Regions from separate parts of the Silvimonas iriomotensis genome, predicted to be linked through region 2. Evidence: predicted binding sites of a transcription regulator. Region 2 holds the regulator's gene; each other region holds the start of a gene.
What was found. Region 2 encodes sigma-54, which starts transcription at its own class of promoters, with help from an activator protein. Its sites were predicted from a motif close to CTGGCACGCTTCATGCTT; they were not measured.
Positions count from the first base shown of each region.

Region 1 (6,175 bases), on a different contig from region 2:
TGCTGGATCAGGAACCCAATATCATCGGTCCGGACAGCGTCTGGGTATGCCTGGCTGACAACGGCGACGCGCGTTTTGTGTTCTCGCACTACCGCGCAACCCGCAGCGGCGTGGCCAAAGCGGTGCAAGAAGCGCACCGCCTGGCTGCCCAGGCCAGCCTGCCGTTTGTCGAACAAACCGCCCAGACCGACGCCTGATTTGCCCGCGCGCGAAGCCGGCAAACCGACCCGTGGGGAAAGGGCGCTGGCGAATGTGTGTATAATCGGGTCCGCGAAGCAAGCCAGACAGTCGCTGCCCGTTGCAAAACGGGGGGAGGAAAGTCCGGGCTCCGCAGGGCAGGATGCCGGCTAACGGCCGGGCGCCGTGAGGCGACGGAAAGTGCAACAGAGAGTAGACCGCCGATGACCAGGTCAAACTGGAACAGGCAAGGGTGAAACGGTGCGGTAAGAGCGCACCAGCGTCCCGGGCAACCGGGCGGCTCGGTAAACCCCATCCGGAGCAAGACCAAGCAGCAGGCGTTGAAACGGCCCGTCGAGCCTGCGGGTAGGTTGCAGGAGTCCATCAGTAATGATGGGCCTAGAGGAATGACTGTCAGGATGCGCGAGCATCTGTACAAAACCCGGCTTACCGGCTCGCTTCGCAACCTCATTCAGACAAAAAGCCCCATGGCATGCCATGGGGCTTTTTTCTTGCGCAGCCTGAGGCGTCGCCCTTAGATGCTGTCTTGCGGATTGGCACCGTGCAGACGCTGTTCCAGATCCAGTACGCGCGCTTCCAGCTCAGCCAGTTTTTCACGGCTGCGGGCCAGCACTTCTTGCTGGATCTCGAATTCTTCACGGGTCACCAGATCGAGCTTGGTAAAGGCCGTGCTCATCATGGCGCGCACATTCTTTTCGACATCCTTGGCCGGGCTGCTGGCAATGGCGTCAGAAATCTTGTTGGCGATTTCGTCGAACAGCTTTTCCTTGATCATGATGCTTCTCCTGATTTTGTTTCGTACCCGACCAGTTTAGCAGAGCAAGCACAAAAGCCTACTCCTCGTGGCGATTGCTTACGCGAATATTTCCTGAAAATCCATGCACTTGCACGGTGCATGCACTATTTTCAACTTGGTTCACGCGCTCGTAATTGGTGCGGACCTGGGTGCAAAGCGGCGCATTTACCGTTTGTCCGCCACATTCTTGCGTCATTTTCGGGGCTGGCACGGTTTCTGCTGAGAGGGAAACGTCGTTACCGGGACATGAGGAGCAAACCCATGAAATTTGTTACCGCCATCATCAAGCCGTTCAAGCTCGATGAGGTTCGTGAAGCCTTGTCGGCCATTGGCGTGGCTGGCTTGACCGTGACCGAAGTAAAAGGCTTTGGCCGTCAGAAGGGCCACACCGAACTCTATCGCGGCGCCGAATACGTTGTTGATTTTCTGCCCAAGGTCAAACTGGAAGTCGCCATTGCGGACGATCTGCTGGACCAGACCCTTGAAGCCATCGAAAAGGCCGCGAATACCGGCAAGATCGGTGACGGCAAGATCTTCGTGTTCCAGCTTGAGCACGTTGTCCGTATCCGCACCGGCGAAACCGGTGAGTCTGCGATTTAAGTAATCCAAGAACAATACGGGAAGGAGATGACCCGATGAAGAAATTACTTGCGATGTTCGCAATGCTGGGCGCGATGTGTATGGCAGCCCCCAGCTTTGCCGACGATGCTTCCGCCGCGGCGCCTGCATCTGATGCTGCCGCCGTAGTGGCATCTGATGCGTCTGCTGCCGCACCGGCTCCGGCTGCTGCAGCAAGCTCTGACGCTTCTGCCGCTGGTGCTGCTTCCGCACCGGCTGCTGCCCCGGCACCGACTGCACCGTTCAGTGTTGACTCTTCCAAGATCAGCGGCGGCGACACCGCCTGGATGCTGACTTCCACCGCGCTGGTGCTGTTCATGACCATCCCGGGCCTGGCACTGTTCTATGCCGGCATGGTGCGCAAGAAGAACGTGCTGGCTACCGTGATGCAAAGCTTTGCCATCACCTGCCTGATCACGATCATCTGGGTGGTGATTGGTTACTCGCTGGCCTTCACGCCGGGTAACAGCTTCATTGGTGGCTTCTCTCGTGTCCTGCTGTCCGGCATGAACTACATCAAGGGCGCCAATGCAACCACGCTGACCGTCAGCCATCTGGCCTCGACGATCCCGGAATCGGTGTACATGGTCTATCAAATGACCTTCGCCATCATTACTCCGGCCCTGATCACCGGCGCGTTTGCTGACCGTATGAAGTTCTCTGCCATGCTGGTGTTCATGGCCCTGTGGTCGATCATCGTCTACGCGCCGATCGCTCACATGGTGTGGGAACCGACAGGCTGGCTGGCTGGCGCTGGTATCCTGGACTTTGCTGGCGGTACGGTTGTGCACATCAACGCCGGTGTTGCCGGTCTGGTTTGCGCCCTGGTGCTGGGCAAGCGCGTGGGTTATGGCAAGGAAGCCATGGCACCGCACAACCTGGTGCTGTCGCTGATCGGTGCTTCGATGCTGTGGGTGGGCTGGTTCGGCTTCAACGCCGGCTCCGCTGTGGCTGCTGATGGCCGTGCCGGTTTCGCCATGATGACCACGCAAGTTGCAACCGCCATGGCTGCACTGGGCTGGATGTTTGCCGAGTGGGTTGCCAAGGGCAAACCTTCGGTACTGGGCATCATCTCTGGCGCTGTGGCAGGTCTGGTTGCCATCACCCCGGCCTCTGGCTTCGTGGGTGTCGGCGGCGCCCTGATCATTGGTCTGCTGGCTGGCGTGGTGTGCTTCTGGTCCGCTACATGGCTCAAGCACAAGCTCGGTTACGACGACTCCCTGGATGCCTTCGGCGTGCACGGTGTGGGCGGTATCCTGGGTGCGGTGCTGACTGGTGTGTTCGCAGTGAAAGATATCGGTGGTGTTGATGGCAACGTGGTTCTGCAGATCAAGGGCGTGCTGACCACGCTGGTCTACAGCGGCGTGCTGACCTTCGTACTGCTGAAGATTATTGATGTTGTGATCGGCCTGCGCGTGACTGAAGAAGAAGAACGCGAAGGTCTGGATGTGACCCTGCACGGCGAACGTGTGGAGTAATAGAACCAGAACAAGACAAAACACATCCTCTTGATCGTAAAGAGCAGAGTCGTACCTTCAACCCGCCGCAAGGCGGGTTCTTTTTTTGTGGGGTCGCATAAAACAAAACCGGGCCTCAGGCCCGGTTTGTGTGGCGAACCAGATCGTTCAGAGCAAATGGCGTGCGGCCTCAATCACAATGCTGACCGAATCGTTCTCGGTTTTTTTCATGGTCTCGGCGCTGGGGGTTTCCTGCTGGGTACGGTTCACGATCACGCCAGCGATCATGCCGGCGCGCAGGCCCATTGCGGCACACATGGTCAAGAGCGTGGCCGATTCCATCTCGTAGTTCATCACGTGCAGCGCTTGCCACTGTTTCATGCTGCCTTCCCATTCCTTGTTCACGCGGCCGGAATAGGTGTCGTAGCGCTCTTGCCCCGGGTAGAAGGTGTCTGAGGAAGCGGTGATCCCCACATGCGCTGTGGCGCCCTTGGCCCTGGCGGCGGCGACGAGCGCGGTGGTGCACTCGAAATCGGCCACGGCCGGGTATGGCGCGGGGGCGAAGTGGTAGCTGGCGCCATCCAGCCGGACCGAGCCCGTGGTAATCAGCACATCGCCCACATTGATATGGGGCTGGATCGCGCCCGTCGTCCCGACCCGCAAAAAGGTTCGCACGCCCAGTTGTGCCAGTTCTTCCACCGCAATAGAGGTCGACGGCCCGCCAATGCCGGTAGAACACACCACCACGCTCTGGCCATTCAATTCACCCAGCCAGGAGTTGAACTCGCGATGGCTGGCCAGCGGTTGCGGGTTCTGCATCAGTTCGGCAATGCGCTGGCTACGGCCAGGGTCACCCGGCACGATGGCAACGGTAGCGCCCTTGAGCATGGCTTTGGTCAACCCAAGGTGGAACACCTCGGATTTGTGATCGGCTTGCGACATAAGCTTGTCCTCGTCAGTACGGTCGGTCAGGCGTTGGGGTCCAGGTAAAACGCGCCAGGCAGCAGGGCGCTGGCGCTGGTGACCTCGACATCGCCCTTCAGGTTGGTCAGCACCACCTCCAGCGTGGGCGAGCCCAGTTCAATGATCACTTGCCGGCACGCGCCACACGGTGCAATGGGGCCGTCGGTATCGCCCACCACGGCCAGCGTGGCGAAGTCGCCCGGTTTATAGCCAGCGGCAATGGCGGCGAACAGCGCCGTGCGTTCGGCACAGTTGCACAGGCCATAAGAGGCGTTTTCTACATTGCAGCCATGAAACACCTTGCCATCACGCGTCAGCAGCGCGGCACCGACCTGAAAACGGGAGTACGGCGCATACGCTTTCTGGCGTGCGGTTTTTGCTTCCTGCATGAGTTGCTGCTGGTCCATGGCGGCTCCTTGTCAAAACGCCGGTATCAATGAATATGTTCGTGTATCACGGGTGGCAGGCGCGGCGGCGCGTCCGTGATGGTATAGGCCGCCGTCACTTCTGCAATGGCGTTGCGGGCACTGTTTTCGTTATGTGCGTGGACGACGCCCAGGAGCTGGCCGGGCTCCACGCGTGCGCCCAGTTCCGCCAGCCCGGTCAGCCCCACCGCGTAGTCAATGCGATCTGCTGGCAGGCGCCGGCCGCCCCCCAGATTCACCACAGTCAGCCCCAGCGCGCGACAGTCAATGGTGCTGATATAACCGGATTGCGTGGCGACGACAGGAACCTGGGTACGTGACGAGGCCAGATACTGGTCGGGCGCTTCCAGCAAATCGGTCGGGCCGCCCTGGGCGGACACCATTCTGGCGAAGCGCTCGGCGGCGGCACCGGTATCCAGACTGCGCTGCAGCGCCGCCCGCGCCTCATCATCGCTGCCGGCAAGCCCGCCTAGCACCAGCATGCGCGTGGCCAGCGCCATGGTGACCTCGTGCAGCCGCGCGGGCCTGGCTTTGCCGGTCAGGTAATCAATGGCACAGCGGATTTCCACCGCATTGCCGGCGGCGGGCGCCAGCGCCTGGCTCATGTCCGTGATCAAGGCAGAGGTCTTCAGCCCCGCGCCGTTGCCGACATCAACAATGCTGCGCGCCAGCGTGCGGGCTTTATCCATGGTGGGCATGAAGGCGCCGCTGCCGGTTTTGACATCCATAACCAGCGCCTGCAAGCCGGCACAAAGTTTCTTGGACAGGATGGAGGCCGTAATCATGGCCACCGATTCCACCGTCGCCGTCACATCACGCACCGCGTAAATACGTTTGTCTGCCGGCGCCAGGTCTGCGGTCTGGCCAACAATGGCAAGGCCGGTTTCGCTGACGATGCGCTGCAGGCGCGGCAAATCGGGCGAGACATCGTAACCGGGAATGGCTTCGAGTTTGTCCAGCGTGCCGCCGGTATGGCCCAGACCACGGCCAGAGATCATGGGCACAAAGCCGCCGCACGCCGCGACCATGGGCCCGAGCAGCAGGGAGGTCAGATCGCCCACGCCGCCGGTGGAGTGTTTATCCAGCACCGGCCCGGGCAGGCGCGAATTGGCCCAGTCCAGAATGCGGCCAGAATCACGCATGGCCAGTGTCAGTGCCACGCGTTCTGGCGTGCTCATGCCATTGAAATAAATGGCCATGGCCAGCGCGGCCACCTGGCCGTCAGAGACCGACCGATCAACCACGCCCCGCACAAAAAAGCTGATTTCCTCGGTGCTCAGTGCAATCTGGTCACGCTTTTTGCGGATGATTTCCTGGGGAAGAAACATGATGAACCTCAACACGCAAAGCGGGCGCACGTCGCGCCCGCAATCGGGGATCAGTAGGCGGTGTTGCGCGTGGCGCCGGCATCCTGCCCCAGCGTGGTCAACAGATTGCCCAGCAAACTGGATGCACCAAAACGGAATGTCTCCGGCTTTGCCCAGTCCGGCCCCATGATGCGGTCCGCCAGCGCCAGATAAGCGGCGGCTTCGGTGGCCGTACGCACACCGCCAGCGGCCTTGAAACCCACTTGTTTGCCGGATTTGCGGATGGCTTCAAGCATGATTTCCGCCGCTTGCAAGGTGGCGTTCACCGGCACTTTGCCGGTAGAGGTCTTGATGAAATGCGCGCCGGCCTGAATGGAAATCTCGCTGGCGCGCTTGATCAATTGCGGCGCG
Region 1 is NZ_BMLX01000008.1:86,133-92,307, reverse strand. It holds gene IEX57_RS19520 (hypothetical protein) at 1-197, shown strand, start outside; RNA gene rnpB (RNase P RNA component class A) at 273-643, shown strand; gene IEX57_RS19510 (accessory factor UbiK family protein) at 713-973, opposite strand; gene glnK (P-II family nitrogen regulator) at 1,256-1,594, shown strand; gene IEX57_RS19500 (ammonium transporter) at 1,630-3,090, shown strand; gene udp (uridine phosphorylase) at 3,238-4,011, opposite strand; gene IEX57_RS19490 (cytidine deaminase) at 4,038-4,439, opposite strand; gene deoA (thymidine phosphorylase) at 4,466-5,785, opposite strand; gene deoC (deoxyribose-phosphate aldolase) at 5,836-6,175, opposite strand, start outside.
Region 1: glnK (P-II family nitrogen regulator) is a predicted target of sigma-54. The motif match lies at 1,199-1,216, and genes of this name have one in related genera.

Region 2 (6,175 bases):
GGCCTGGTCCGAGGCGCCTGTCGTAGCGGACATGGGCAGCAACTATCACGCCAACGGGGTCGGCTTTCAGGCAGACATCACTGATCAGACCCTTCTTCTCAAATCCAGAGTGAGCACCCTTTATGTCCCTGCGCCACGCAGCAGCAAATAGCGCCCTTTTCGCCAGCCTGGCGCTGGCCATGGCTGTCGCATTTGCCTCGACCGCCGACCGCGAGAAACCGCTCAAGGTCGAGGCCGATTCGGCCACGTACGACCAGAAAACCAATACCGGCGTGTACACGGGCAACGTGATCGTGACGCAAGGCTCCATGACGCTGCGCTCTGACAAACTGACCGTGCACCAGGATGCCGACGGCATGCAGTATTCGCAAGGCGACGGCCGCCCGGTGAAATTCCGCCAGCAAGCCGACGATGGCGAATGGGTTGACGCCGAGTCCCTGCACTATGACTACAACCAGAAAACCGGCTTTCTGGTGCTGACCAACAAGGCCTGGGTACGCAAGGGCCAGAACGAGGTGTTCGGTGATGTCATCACCTACAACCTCAACACGGACCAGTACTCGGCCACCAGCAACAAAACCGGTGCAGGCCGGGTCAACGTGACCATTGTGCCCAAGAAGAAGGACGCCAGCGCCCCGGCCACGAAGCCGGCAGCCGCTGCGGCCAGCGATACCACAAGCGAGAAACAATGAGCGCCACTCCGACTCCCAACGGCCCCGTGACCCAGCCGCTGACCGCCTCCCTGAACGCCACTGGCCTGATGAAGCGTTATCGCAAGCGCACGGTCGTGCGTGATGTGTCGATCCGCGTTGATGCCGGCGAAGTTGTTGGTTTGCTGGGCCCTAATGGCGCCGGCAAAACCACCAGCTTTTACATGATCGTGGGCATGGTCGCGGCCGATGGCGGCCAGATCAGCCTCAACGGTCAGGACATCAGCCGTCTGCCCATGCATGAACGCGCGCAACTGGGTCTGGGCTATCTGCCGCAGGAAGCCTCCATCTTTCGCAAGATGACCGTGGCGCAAAACATCCTGGCCGTGCTGGAACTCAGAGAGAAAAACGCCGCGCGCCGGGCCGAGCGTCTGGAAGAGCTGTTGCATGAGCTGCACATTGCCCACCTGCGCGATAGCGGTGCCATGAGCCTGTCTGGTGGCGAGCGCCGCCGTGCCGAAATCGCCCGGGCGCTGGCGGCTGATCCGCGCTTCATTTTGCTGGATGAACCGTTCGCCGGCGTCGATCCGATCGCGGTGATGGATATCCAGCGCATCATTGCCTACCTGCGTGACCGCGGTATTGGCGTGTTGATTACCGATCACAACGTGCGTGAAACGCTGGGCATTTGTGATCGCGCCTACATCATTTCAGAAGGTGCGGTCATGGCCTCGGGCCACCCGGCCGAAATCATCGCCAACGAACAGGTACGCAAGGTGTACCTGGGCGAACACTTCCGGATGTAACGCGTATGTCCGCCGCACCGCCCCTGGCCCCCAGACCTGCCGCATGAAGCAATCCCTGCAACTGCGGCTGTCGCAGCAACTGAACCTTACCCCGCAACTGCAACAGTCGATCAAGCTGTTGCAGCTGTCCACGCTGGATTTCCAGACCGAGATTGAACGTTACCTGCTGGAAAATCCGTTGCTTGAACAAGACAGTGGCGGCAGCAGTTCTTCCGATTCAGCCGAGAGCACCAGCAGCACCGATTCCACCGACAGCACCACCACCAGCGACGACAGCTACGACGGTGGTGGCGACGATATGGAATGGGGCGGCGGTACGCGCAGCGGCGGCGACGATGAGGACGATTTTGATCCGGCCACCCAGGTGGCCCGTGAACTGACCCTGCGCGAATACCTGCTTGATCAGGCCGGCGTGTTGCGCCTGCCGGACCGCGATCACGCTGCTCTGGCGTTCATGATCGACGCCGTGGACGAAGAGGGATTTTTACCGTTCTCGCTGGAAGAATTACTGGAACAAATCCCGCCGGAGATCGTCTCTCAATTAGAACTTGAGATTGATGATCTGGCGGTCGCGCTGGCCCGGCTCAAGCAGTTTGACCCGGTCGGCGTGGGTGCCCGCAATACGGCGGAAGCGTTGTTTTTGCAGTTACGACAGCTTGAATCCACCCCTGCTTGCGAGTTGGCCCGACAAATCGTCGGACAGCATCTCGATTTATTGGCGGGGCGTGATTACACTAAGTTGAAAAGGTTACTGAAATGTGACGACGCGGCCCTCAAAGCCGCGCAAACCGTGATCACCAGTCTGAATCCACGCCCTGCAGCACAATGGGCGGCATTGACACCACGCTACGTTGTACCTGACGTACTGGTGCAAAAGATCAAGGGGCAATGGCAGGTGAGACTCAATCCAGCCGCGATGCCGCGGTTGCGTATCAATCAGGTGTACGCAGATATCCTGCAACGCAGCGAGGGCGGAGTGCTGGCGCGCGAACTGCAGGAAGCCAAATGGCTGGTCAAGAGCGTTCAACAACGCTTCGAGACCATCTTGCGTGTCGCCCAAGCCATCGTGGAGCGCCAGCGCGCGTTCTTCGAGCATGGCGAAGTGGCCATGCGGCCGCTGGTCCTGCGCGATATCGCCCTGGAACTCGACCTGCACGAGTCCACTGTCTCCCGCGTCACCACCCAGAAGTACATGGCCAGCCCGCGCGGCTTGCTGGAATTCAAATATTTCTTTGGCAGTCATGTCGATACCGAAGCCGGTGGCGAATGCTCGGCGACGGCGATCAAGGCACTGATTCGCCAGATGATCCAGAACGAAGACAAAACCCGGCCGCTGTCAGACAGCGCTATTGCCGACGCATTATCCGGGCAAGGGATCGTGGTTGCGCGACGAACCGTTGCCAAATACAGGGAGGGTATGAACGTTCCACCCGTTAACTTGCGCAAAAACCTGTAATCGCTTGGCCTGGAGCGGCTGGAAACAATCCAGCCAGCTGGGTTGCATCAGCCGCCCCTGGTTTTAATGGCTCAACCAGAAGGAGAATGCCATGAACCTCAACATCAGCGGACATCACGTCGAAGTGACCCCGGCCCTGCGGTCGTACCTGACCAGCAAGCTTGACCGGATAGTGCGGCACTTTGATCAGGTAGTAGACGTCAGCGCCATACTTTCTGTAGAGAAGTTACAACAGAAAGCGGATGTCACCGTGCGTGTGCGCGGCAAGGACATTCATGTTGAGGCAGTCGACAAGGACATGTACGCCGCTATTGACCTCCTTGTCGATAAACTGGACCGGCAGATCGTCAAACACAAAGAGTGCTTGATGGATCACCGTGGGGACGCCATCAAACATCAGCAAACGGTCGAAGAAGAGTGATTTTTTCGATATAAACCAAGCATCTTGATGCAACAAACGGGAACCCTGAAAACGGGTTCCCGTTTTTGTTTATGCCGTTGGGGCGGTACAATAGGATGAATTGAAAATGCAAACCGGACCGACGATCGCAGTTTTGGCGTTCGCGGTACCCTATCAATGGTGCGGCGCGACAATTGCGTGGCTGCCCACCAGGTCAGCGAGCCGGCTAAACGATGAGTCTGATTTCCAGAATCCTGCCTGCCAGCAACGTCTTTCTAGATATGGACGTGGGCAGCAAAAAACGGATATTCGAACAGGTAGGCATGCTGTTCGAGAACAGCCACGCCATTGCGCGCAGCGTCATTTTTGACAGCCTGTTTGCGCGCGAGAAACTGGGCTCCACCGGTCTGGGGCAAGGCGTGGCCATTCCGCACGGCCGCATCAAGGGCCTCAAGGAAGCCAGCGGCGCCTTTATCCGCCTGAAAAACCCGGTGCCCTTTGACGCGCCCGACGGCAAACCCGTGACACTGATCTTTGTGTTGCTGGTGCCGGCCGCCGCCACTGACCTGCACCTGCAGATCCTGTCCGAGCTGGCCCAGCTTTTCTCTGACAAGACCGTGCGCGATCAGCTTGCCAGCGCCAGCGATGTCGACACGGCTTTCAAGCTGATTTCCACCTGGGAACCGTATGCCGCAGATTACCGTTAGACAGTTATTCATCGATAACGCGGAAAAGCTCAGACTGACCTGGGTCGCCGGCCAGTCTGGCGCCAACAATCTGCTGACCAACGATGCCGCCGAACAAAAGCCGCGGCTGGCCCTGGTCGGGCATTTGAATTTCATTCACCCCAACCGCGTGCAAGTGTTGGGGATTGCCGAAGTCAATTACTTTGCCGGGCTCTCGCCAGAGGCGCAAAAAGACTCGGTCGAGCGCCTGTTTGCCAATGAAATGGCGCTGATGATTGTCGCCAACAGCCAGCAGGTGCCCGATACCCTGCGCGAAGGGGCAGAGCGTCACCACGTGCCGCTGCTGACTTCGACCGAACAATCGCCGTACCTGATGGACGTGCTGCGCTACTACCTGGCCAAGGCGCTGGCCGTGTCTACGCATCTGCACGGCGTGTTCCTGGACGTACTTGAAGTGGGCGTCTTGCTGACGGGCGAATCGTCCATGGGTAAAAGCGAACTGGCGCTGGAGCTGATCTCGCGCGGCCATGGCCTTGTCGCTGATGACGTGGTCGAGGTCTACCGCACCAACCCGGAAACCCTGGAAGGACGCTGTCCGCCCATGCTGCGCGACTTTCTGGAAGTGCGCGGGATTGGGGTACTGAATATCCGGACCATTTTCGGTGAAACCGCCGTCCGCCCCAAAAAGACCCTCAAGCTGATCGTGCACCTGGCCAAGGCCGGGGGCGAAACCCTCGCCCCGATCGACCGTCTGCAAATGCAGGCGGCAACGCAGGAAATCCTCGGCGTGCAGATCCGCAAGCTGGTCATCCCTGTGGCGGCCGGTCGCAACCTGGCGGTGCTGGTTGAGGCCGCCGTGCGTAACTACATTCTGCAATTGCGTGGCATTGACTCCACCCGCGAGTTCATCGAGCGCCATCAACGCTTTATGGAGCTGGGCGAGTAATGGCGCACAAGGGTCAGCAAGTCATCCTGCTTTCCGGACTGTCCGGCGCAGGCAAAAGTGTCGCGCTGCGTGTACTGGAAGACCTGGGCTATTTCTGCGTCGATAACCTGCCCTCGCCCATCCTGCCGCAAACCGTGGCCTTGCTGGATGAAGATGGCTACCCCAAGGTCGCCATCGCCGTTGATGCGCGCAGTGCCCATAATCTGGCGGCATTCCCGGACTACCTGGCGGCGATGCTGGAACTCAAGATTGATGTGCGCTTGCTGTTCCTCGAGGCCTCTGACGAAGTCCTGATCAAGCGTTTCTCTGAAACACGCCGCAGTCATCCGCTGGCGGGTGAACACCTCACCATCACCGAAGCCATTGCGCAGGAACGCGAGATCCTGGAGTACTTCCTCCTGAACGCGTACCGGGTTGATACCAGCTCGCTCACGGCCAATCAGTTGCGGGCCTCGGTGCGCGATTTCGTCGGGCTGGATAAATCCCGCCTGACGCTGATTTTTGAATCGTTCGGCTTCAAGCATGGTATCCCGCTGGATGCCGACTTCGTGTTCGACGCCCGCTGCCTGCCCAACCCGCATTACGACCCGGTGTTGCGCCCGCTGACTGGTAAAGACGAGCCCGTGATCGACTTTCTGAAACGCCAGGAGAGCGTGGGCCGCTACCTGACGCATCTGATCGGTTTCCTGGAACACTGGATTCCGGAGTTCGATCGCGATCACCGCAATTACGTCACCGTGGCCATTGGCTGCACGGGTGGCCAGCATCGTTCGGTCTTCCTGACCGAGCAACTGGCCCGGCATTTTGCCAACCAGCGCCAGGTCCTGGTGCGCCACCGTGAACCGCATGTCAAAAACTGAGTGGCAATTGCTGCGGCCCGGCGACTGGTTCACCGTCGCGCTGGGCGCAGCGCTGGTGGTGCTGTTTGCCTGGTTTGCCTGGAATACCGACGCCGCCACGCACGTGCGCGTGTATCAGTCCGGCAAGCTCTTTGCAGAACTTGATCTGGCCTCGGACCGGACCTTGCAGGTGCCCGGCCCGCTGGGCGCAACCACCGTTGAAGTCGCCCGTGGCCGTGCCCGCATCGCCGCCGACCCCAGCCCGCGCCAGTATTGCGTCAAGGCAGGCTGGCTGACCGAAACCGGCCAGACCGCCATTTGCCTGCCCAACCGTACCAGCATTGAACTCACCGGCAGCAAAGCCCGCGCTTATGACAGCCTCAGCTACTGAA
Region 2 is NZ_BMLX01000006.1:127,121-133,295, forward strand. It holds gene lptC (LPS export ABC transporter periplasmic protein LptC) at 1-151, shown strand, start outside; gene lptA (lipopolysaccharide transport periplasmic protein LptA) at 180-692, shown strand; gene lptB (LPS export ABC transporter ATP-binding protein) at 689-1,456, shown strand; gene IEX57_RS17650 (RNA polymerase factor sigma-54) at 1,500-2,912, shown strand; gene hpf (ribosome hibernation-promoting factor, HPF/YfiA family) at 3,004-3,333, shown strand; gene ptsN (PTS IIA-like nitrogen regulatory protein PtsN) at 3,546-4,019, shown strand; gene hprK (HPr(Ser) kinase/phosphatase) at 4,000-4,944, shown strand; gene rapZ (RNase adapter RapZ) at 4,944-5,804, shown strand; gene IEX57_RS17675 (NusG domain II-containing protein) at 5,791-6,174, shown strand; gene IEX57_RS17680 (Gx transporter family protein) at 6,155-6,175, shown strand, end outside.

Region 3 (6,175 bases), on a different contig from region 2:
TCAGTGATTTGATCAGCTGCTGAACTGGATGATCGACGCCACCGAGCGGGCATTGGTATCTGCCGACTGGATCAGTTGCACCTGCATGTCGTAATGGCGCTGCGAGCTGATCATGTTCACCAGTTCATCCACGGCATTGACGTTGCTGTTTTCCAGCGCATCCGGGGCCACTTCCACGTTTTCATCAGTCTGGGCGGCGGAGCCATCGCGCATCCGGAACAGGCCATCGGTACCTTTGTACACATCGGTCCCGGCCGGGTTGACCAGTTTCAGACGACCCAGATCGGTGGTGGCCGAAGGGTTATCCAGCGGCGTGCCGCTGATGGTGCCGTCAGAACCGAACGAGATACGCGTGTTGTCCGGCACGGTGATCGGGCCGTTTTCGCCCATCACCACCAGCCCGGAGCGGGTTTTCAGCAGGCCCGAAGCATCGATCTCGAAACCGCCGTTACGGGTATAGGCTTCGCCCGAGCCAGTCTGGACAGTGAACCAGCCGTCGCCATTGATGGCGGCATCCATATCGCGACCGGTGCTCTGGATCACGCCGGGAGACAAATCCGCGCCGGTGGTTTGCGCCACCACAAAAGCGCGGGTCTGTGCGCCCTCGCCCAGCACGGGCACGGCGCGGAACGTATCCAGATCAGCCCGGAAACCCGGGGTAGCGGCATTGGCAAGGTTGCTGGAAATCGTGGCCTGCCGTTGCATGGATTGCTTGGCGCCGGTCATGGCCACGTAAATCAGTCTGTCCATTAAGCAGGTTTACCCTTGTTCTGCTGCGTCTGCGAAATCGAAATCGACATCGAAATCAACATCAATCCGGTGATGAACCGGCGACCTTCAAAAACCCGATTAACCCAGGTTCACGATGGTCTGGAGAATGGTGTCCTGCGCCTTGATGGTCTGCGCATTGGCCTGATAGTTACGCTGGGCGGTAATCAGGTTCACCAGTTCCGAAGTCAGATCCACGTTGGAATCTTCCTGCGCGGACGATTGCAGCGAACCCAGGCTACCGGTGCCCGGATCGCCAATGGTCGGCTGGCCGGAAGCAAAAGTCTGGGACCAGCGGTTATCACCCAGCGGCTGCAGGCCCTGCACGTTGGTGAAGTTGGCCAGCACGATCTGGCCGACGGTCTTGGTCTGGCCGTTGGAGTAACTACCCTGGATCACGCCATCCTTGCCGATGCTCATGCCGGTCAGCGTACCGTCGGCGTAACCGTCCTGGTTCAGCGCGTTCACCACAAACGGGCTGCCGTACTGGGTCGAGTTCGGGAAGCTGACGTTAAAGGCAAACGGGCTGGTGGCGCCGTTCGGGGCGGTCAGCGTGGTGCTGAAGGTAAAGCCGGACACGTTGGAGGCGGCAGTGCCGGTCAACGGATCAGTCGGGACGGTCGTGGCATCCAGCGTACCGGTGCCGGTGTACATCAGGTAGCCATTGGTGCCGGCCGGGGAACCCGTCGTCGTCGGCGTGCCGCCGTCAAACGAGGTTTGCACTTCCCACTGGTTGGTCGCCACTTTGGTGAAATAGAACGTCAAGTTGTGCGATACGCCCTGGGCGTCGTACACCTGCGCGGTGGTGGAGCTGGTAAACGTGGTCGGATCGGTCACGTTCAGCGGGCCGACACCGGTCGGGGGCGCTGCGCGGTTGATGATCGTTGCCGCGGCATTCAGGTTCATCTGGCCGACTTGCAGGCCGGCGTTGGACGTACCAGACGAACCGGTTGCGCGCGCGCCGATGTTGCCGACGGTGATCTGCAGCGGCACCGGGTTGCCGCCCTTGAGCAACTGGCCGGTGTTCGCGTCAACACCCCAGCCGGTCAGGCGCTGGCCGTCGTTGACGATGTAACCCTGGTTATCCAGCTGGAACTGGCCATTGCGGGAGTACGAAATCGTGCCCGAGGTGTCGGACATCCGGAAAAAACCATTCCCGGTAATCGCGACATCCAGCGGGTTGCTGGTGGTTTCCACGTTGCCCTGGCCAAACTGCTGGGCGACATCCATCACGCGGGTACCGATACCGGCCACGTTGGAGGACGATGCGAATGTGGATGCGTAGATATCGGCAAACTCGGCACGCGACTGCTTGAAGCCTACCGTGTTGGCGTTAGCGATGTTGTTGCCGATCACGTCCAGGTTTTTGGACGCCGCATTCAGACCGCTCAGACCTTGTTGAAAACCCATGTTTACCCCTCCCGGCAATCCTTGCCGCCCCTGCGGCAATTCATGCCTGCCCTCCCCGGGCAGATTGTTTCGTTGGCTCGTTAATCTTGCTGAACGACGTTAACTACTGATCAGGTCGACGATGTCGAAGACCCGCCGCTTACCTGTTTGATGTCGCTCAGATTCACGGTCGAACCATTACCCAGTACCACCTGCACGGCACTGCCGTTCAGGATCACGCTCGATGCGGTCTGCCAGCCGTCCACGGTCAGCGAAGACTGGTTACCTGAAGCGTCCACGCCCTTGGCAACGATGGCGTATTTGCCGGCCGCAGCCTTGGTGCCGTCGGCCAGGGTGCCGTCCCAGTTGATCGGGTTGGACTGGCCTGCGGTCGGCGTGGTGGTCATCTGGTCGACCACCTGGCCGGTGGTGAGCGACACCACCGAAACCTGCATCTGGGTGGTGCCGGCCGGCACATCAACCGCGGCTTGCAGGTTGTTGGTGCCGTCGTAGGCCCAGGAACTGGTCGGCGCCATCACCTGTTTGCCGATCAGCGAAGCCGATTGCAGCGCCTGGCTGGAATTGAACAGCGAGGACATGCCGGTCATGGTGGCATTGAGTTGCTGCAACCCGCTCACCGTGCTGATCTGCGCCAGTTGCGAGGTCATCTGGGAGTTATCCATCGGGTTGGTCGGGTCCTGGTTTTGCAACTGCGCGACCAGCAATTGCATGAACTGGTCTTGCATGGCCTGGGCCGAGCCTGACGCGCCACTGCTGCTGGAGGTGCCGCTCAATGCGGAATTCAGCGCTGTGAAATTGATCCCGGTGCTGTTGTTTACGGTGGTTGCCATGGTGCTATCCCTCGATCCGGGTTATCAATCAGCTCGAACCCAGCTGCAACGTGCGCTGCATCAGGGTCTTGGCAGTGTTCATCACATCGGCGTTGGTCTGGTAAGACCGGGAGGCCGACAACATATTGGTCATTTCTTCGACCACATCCACATTGGGCATCGCCACGTAACCGTTGGCATCGGCCACCGGGTTGCGCGGGTCGTACACCAGCTTGGGCGGGGCCTGATCTTCGACCACCTGCGACACTTTCACGCCCACGCCACCTTCCGGGCCGACCGGCGTTGCCTGGAACACGACCTGTTTGGCCCGGTACGGCTGACCGTTGGAGCTGGTCGTCGATTCGGCGTTGGCCAGGTTGCTGGCCACGGCATTCAGGCGCATGGACTGCGCTTGCATGGCCGAGGCCGAAATATCAAAAGTGCTGAACAGAGACATGCTCAGGCGGCTCCGTTATCAGGACGAAGAAGAAGTCAGCGCAGTCCGGTAGGTACTCATCCGGTTCTGCATGAAAGTAATGGCGGCTTCATAGCGCAGCGTGTTGTCCGCGAAATCGCGCATTTCCTTGGTCATATCCACCGTGTTGCCATCAATGGAAGGCTGCACTTCGCTGCGATATTGCAATTTGGGGGACAGCAAATCTGCCGCGCTGGAACCGGCCGGTTGCAGGTGGCGACTATCCGTGGTCTTGAGCGCACCGCTATTGCCCGATTGCTGCGCCGCCAGTGCGCTGTTGAACGCAGAGGTGAAGTCGAAATCACGCGCCTTGTATTGCGGTGTATCGGCGTTGGCAATGTTGGACGACAACACTTCCTGACGGTAATCGCGCAAGCGCATTGCCGTTTGCTGTGTCTGGAAGTAGTTATCAAGTGCACTCATCATGATCTTCGGGCTTCCCCATCTGTGACTGCAATCACAAAAGCAGGAAGCGTGCCAGATATCAAACCATTGATTTTCAAGGGTTTTACAATTCTGACAAATATGCATCCGGCAAGTTTTGCCGGTCTGGCCAACGGCGCTGGCCACGCTGTTGCGCACATTGCCGCCGCCACCCGTCGCCCGTCAGCGACAGGCGGAAAACCCCGCACTGACTGACGATCCCGCTCTCGCCCCCTTCTACCTGACGCCACACAGCGACACGATTTGTCACAAAATTGCAGTCTTACCTTACAAAAAACAAGCAACACACTGTTTTTAAATGACTTTCACAACATGGCACGGCAATTGCAATAAAGGGCCGAACGCGGAAACAGTGATATTTCGCGCATTTGATGACGTCTTTCCCAAGGAGTACCCATGTTCTCGTCCAAACAGCAAACCCCCATCCTGAACCGCAACCAGGGCGTTCTGGGCAACCGCAACAACCAGCCCTCTCCCGCCCATGCCGACCCGGCCAGCCATGCCAGCCCGGCGGATGGCCTGCGGGCGGAACATGTACCCAGCAGTGTCCAGGCCGAACCCAAAGCCCCGGTCGCCGCGCCGGCAGACAGCGGCGGCAACCGCCTGATCGTCGGCCCGGATGTGAAACTGCGCGGTGCCGAGATTCTGGATTGCGACACGCTGGTGGTTGAAGGGCGTGTGGAAGCGACCATGGACAGCCGCGTGATCCGCATTGCCGAGGGCGGTTCATTCTCTGGCAAGGTCAGCATTGATGTGGCCGAAGTGCACGGCACGTTTGATGGCGAACTGACCGCGCGTGAACAACTGATCATCCACGCCACCGGCCGCGTCAAAGGCACCATTCGCTATGGCAAGCTGCTGATTGAATCCGGCGGCACGATCTCGGGCGAGATCGAATCCCTGTCTGAGGCCCGCCGTCCCGGGCTGGAAGACAAATCCACCGCGACCAACATTACCCGCCTTGCCGCTGCGGGCTAACGGTTTTTTCTGGATGAGGCCGTGACGACCGGTGACGCCTCACCTCGCCGGTCACAGGTTGAACGCACAACACCCGCTGCAAAGCGGGTGTTGGCGTTGAGCGGCCGGTGCTAGCTCACCAGCCCCGCCGCAATATTGATCGACAAACCCAGCACGCTCAGATTGAACACAAACGCCAGCACCGACTGCGCCAGCACAATCTTGCGGGTGCTGCTGTCCCCCACTGCGACGTCGGCCGTCTGGCAGGCCACGGCGATGGTGAAAGAAAAATACAGAAAATCCCAGTACGTCGGCGCTTCCGGTTTATCGGGAAACAACAACGGTTTGCAGGCGCCTTCAGCCGTATAAAACTGGTGCGCATAGTGAATGGCAAACGAGGTCGGCAACATCAGCCAGGCCCCCACCAGCGTGATCGCCGTGAAACTGATATGCGCTAGCTGGTGAATGCCGGTAGTGCCCTTGGCCGAAGCCAGTTCCACCAGAATGGTTGCCAGACTGACCACGCACGCCGTACACACCAGCCCAAGCACGATCTCGGCGTTTTCATCCTGGGCTTTGGCAATCTGCCTGATGCGGTCGGGTTGGGCGCGTACCAGCAACCACCAGACGGTGATCAGGTACACCCACACGGTGATGTTCCAGCAAGCCAGCGCCCGGCCGGCCAGCGAGCCATGCAGCGGCAGCACAAAGAAAGAGATCAGCCCGATCACCAGCGCCACCGTCAGGCGCGGGCGGGCCGTCATCAAGCCAGGCAGGTGGCGCATGCAGACCTCCTCAATCCATGGCGGGATAACCCGCCCGCATAAAAAAGGCCGGTCAGTACCGGCCTTTTTGTTCTGGTTACGCGTCAGTCATCTTCACTGACGTCGTAGAACACCCCTTCGTGTTTGTCGAAGGCCGCGCCGACGGGCGCATCCAGTTGTTCGACAATGCTGGGGTCGCAATTGGCGACCAGGTTCACATCAACCAGATTGAAGTGTTTGGGGTTGTCCAGATAGCGGTCATCTTCTGCGCCACTGAAAAAGCGCCAGCCGCTGTCTTCCTTGTCTTCCGGTTCTTCCCGCACCATGTAGCCCACCGGCTGGCCATCAACCAGGATCAGGTCCGTGACCATGCACAGGCCTTTTTCGGTAGCCAGCGGTTCCAGTTTGCGGGGATCAACAACGTATTGTTTTTGCATGACGGCACTCGTGAAACAGGTAAACCCTCAGCATACCCGCTTCACGCCTTGCCGCGTGTACCGTCAACCGTGGCTGGCCGGCAGTTTTTGCAGATAATCCAGGTGTGACTT
Region 3 is NZ_BMLX01000001.1:443,375-449,549, reverse strand. It holds gene flgF (flagellar basal-body rod protein FlgF) at 13-750, opposite strand; gene flgE (flagellar hook protein FlgE) at 850-2,178, opposite strand; gene IEX57_RS02005 (flagellar hook assembly protein FlgD) at 2,289-3,008, opposite strand; gene flgC (flagellar basal body rod protein FlgC) at 3,037-3,444, opposite strand; gene flgB (flagellar basal body rod protein FlgB) at 3,463-3,888, opposite strand; gene IEX57_RS01990 (bactofilin family protein) at 4,303-4,884, shown strand; gene IEX57_RS01985 (DUF1345 domain-containing protein) at 4,995-5,648, opposite strand; gene IEX57_RS01980 (DUF2185 domain-containing protein) at 5,732-6,064, opposite strand; gene IEX57_RS01975 (DUF4142 domain-containing protein) at 6,128-6,175, opposite strand, start outside.
Region 3: flgB (flagellar basal body rod protein FlgB) is a predicted target of sigma-54. The motif match lies at 3,926-3,943, and genes of this name have one in related genera.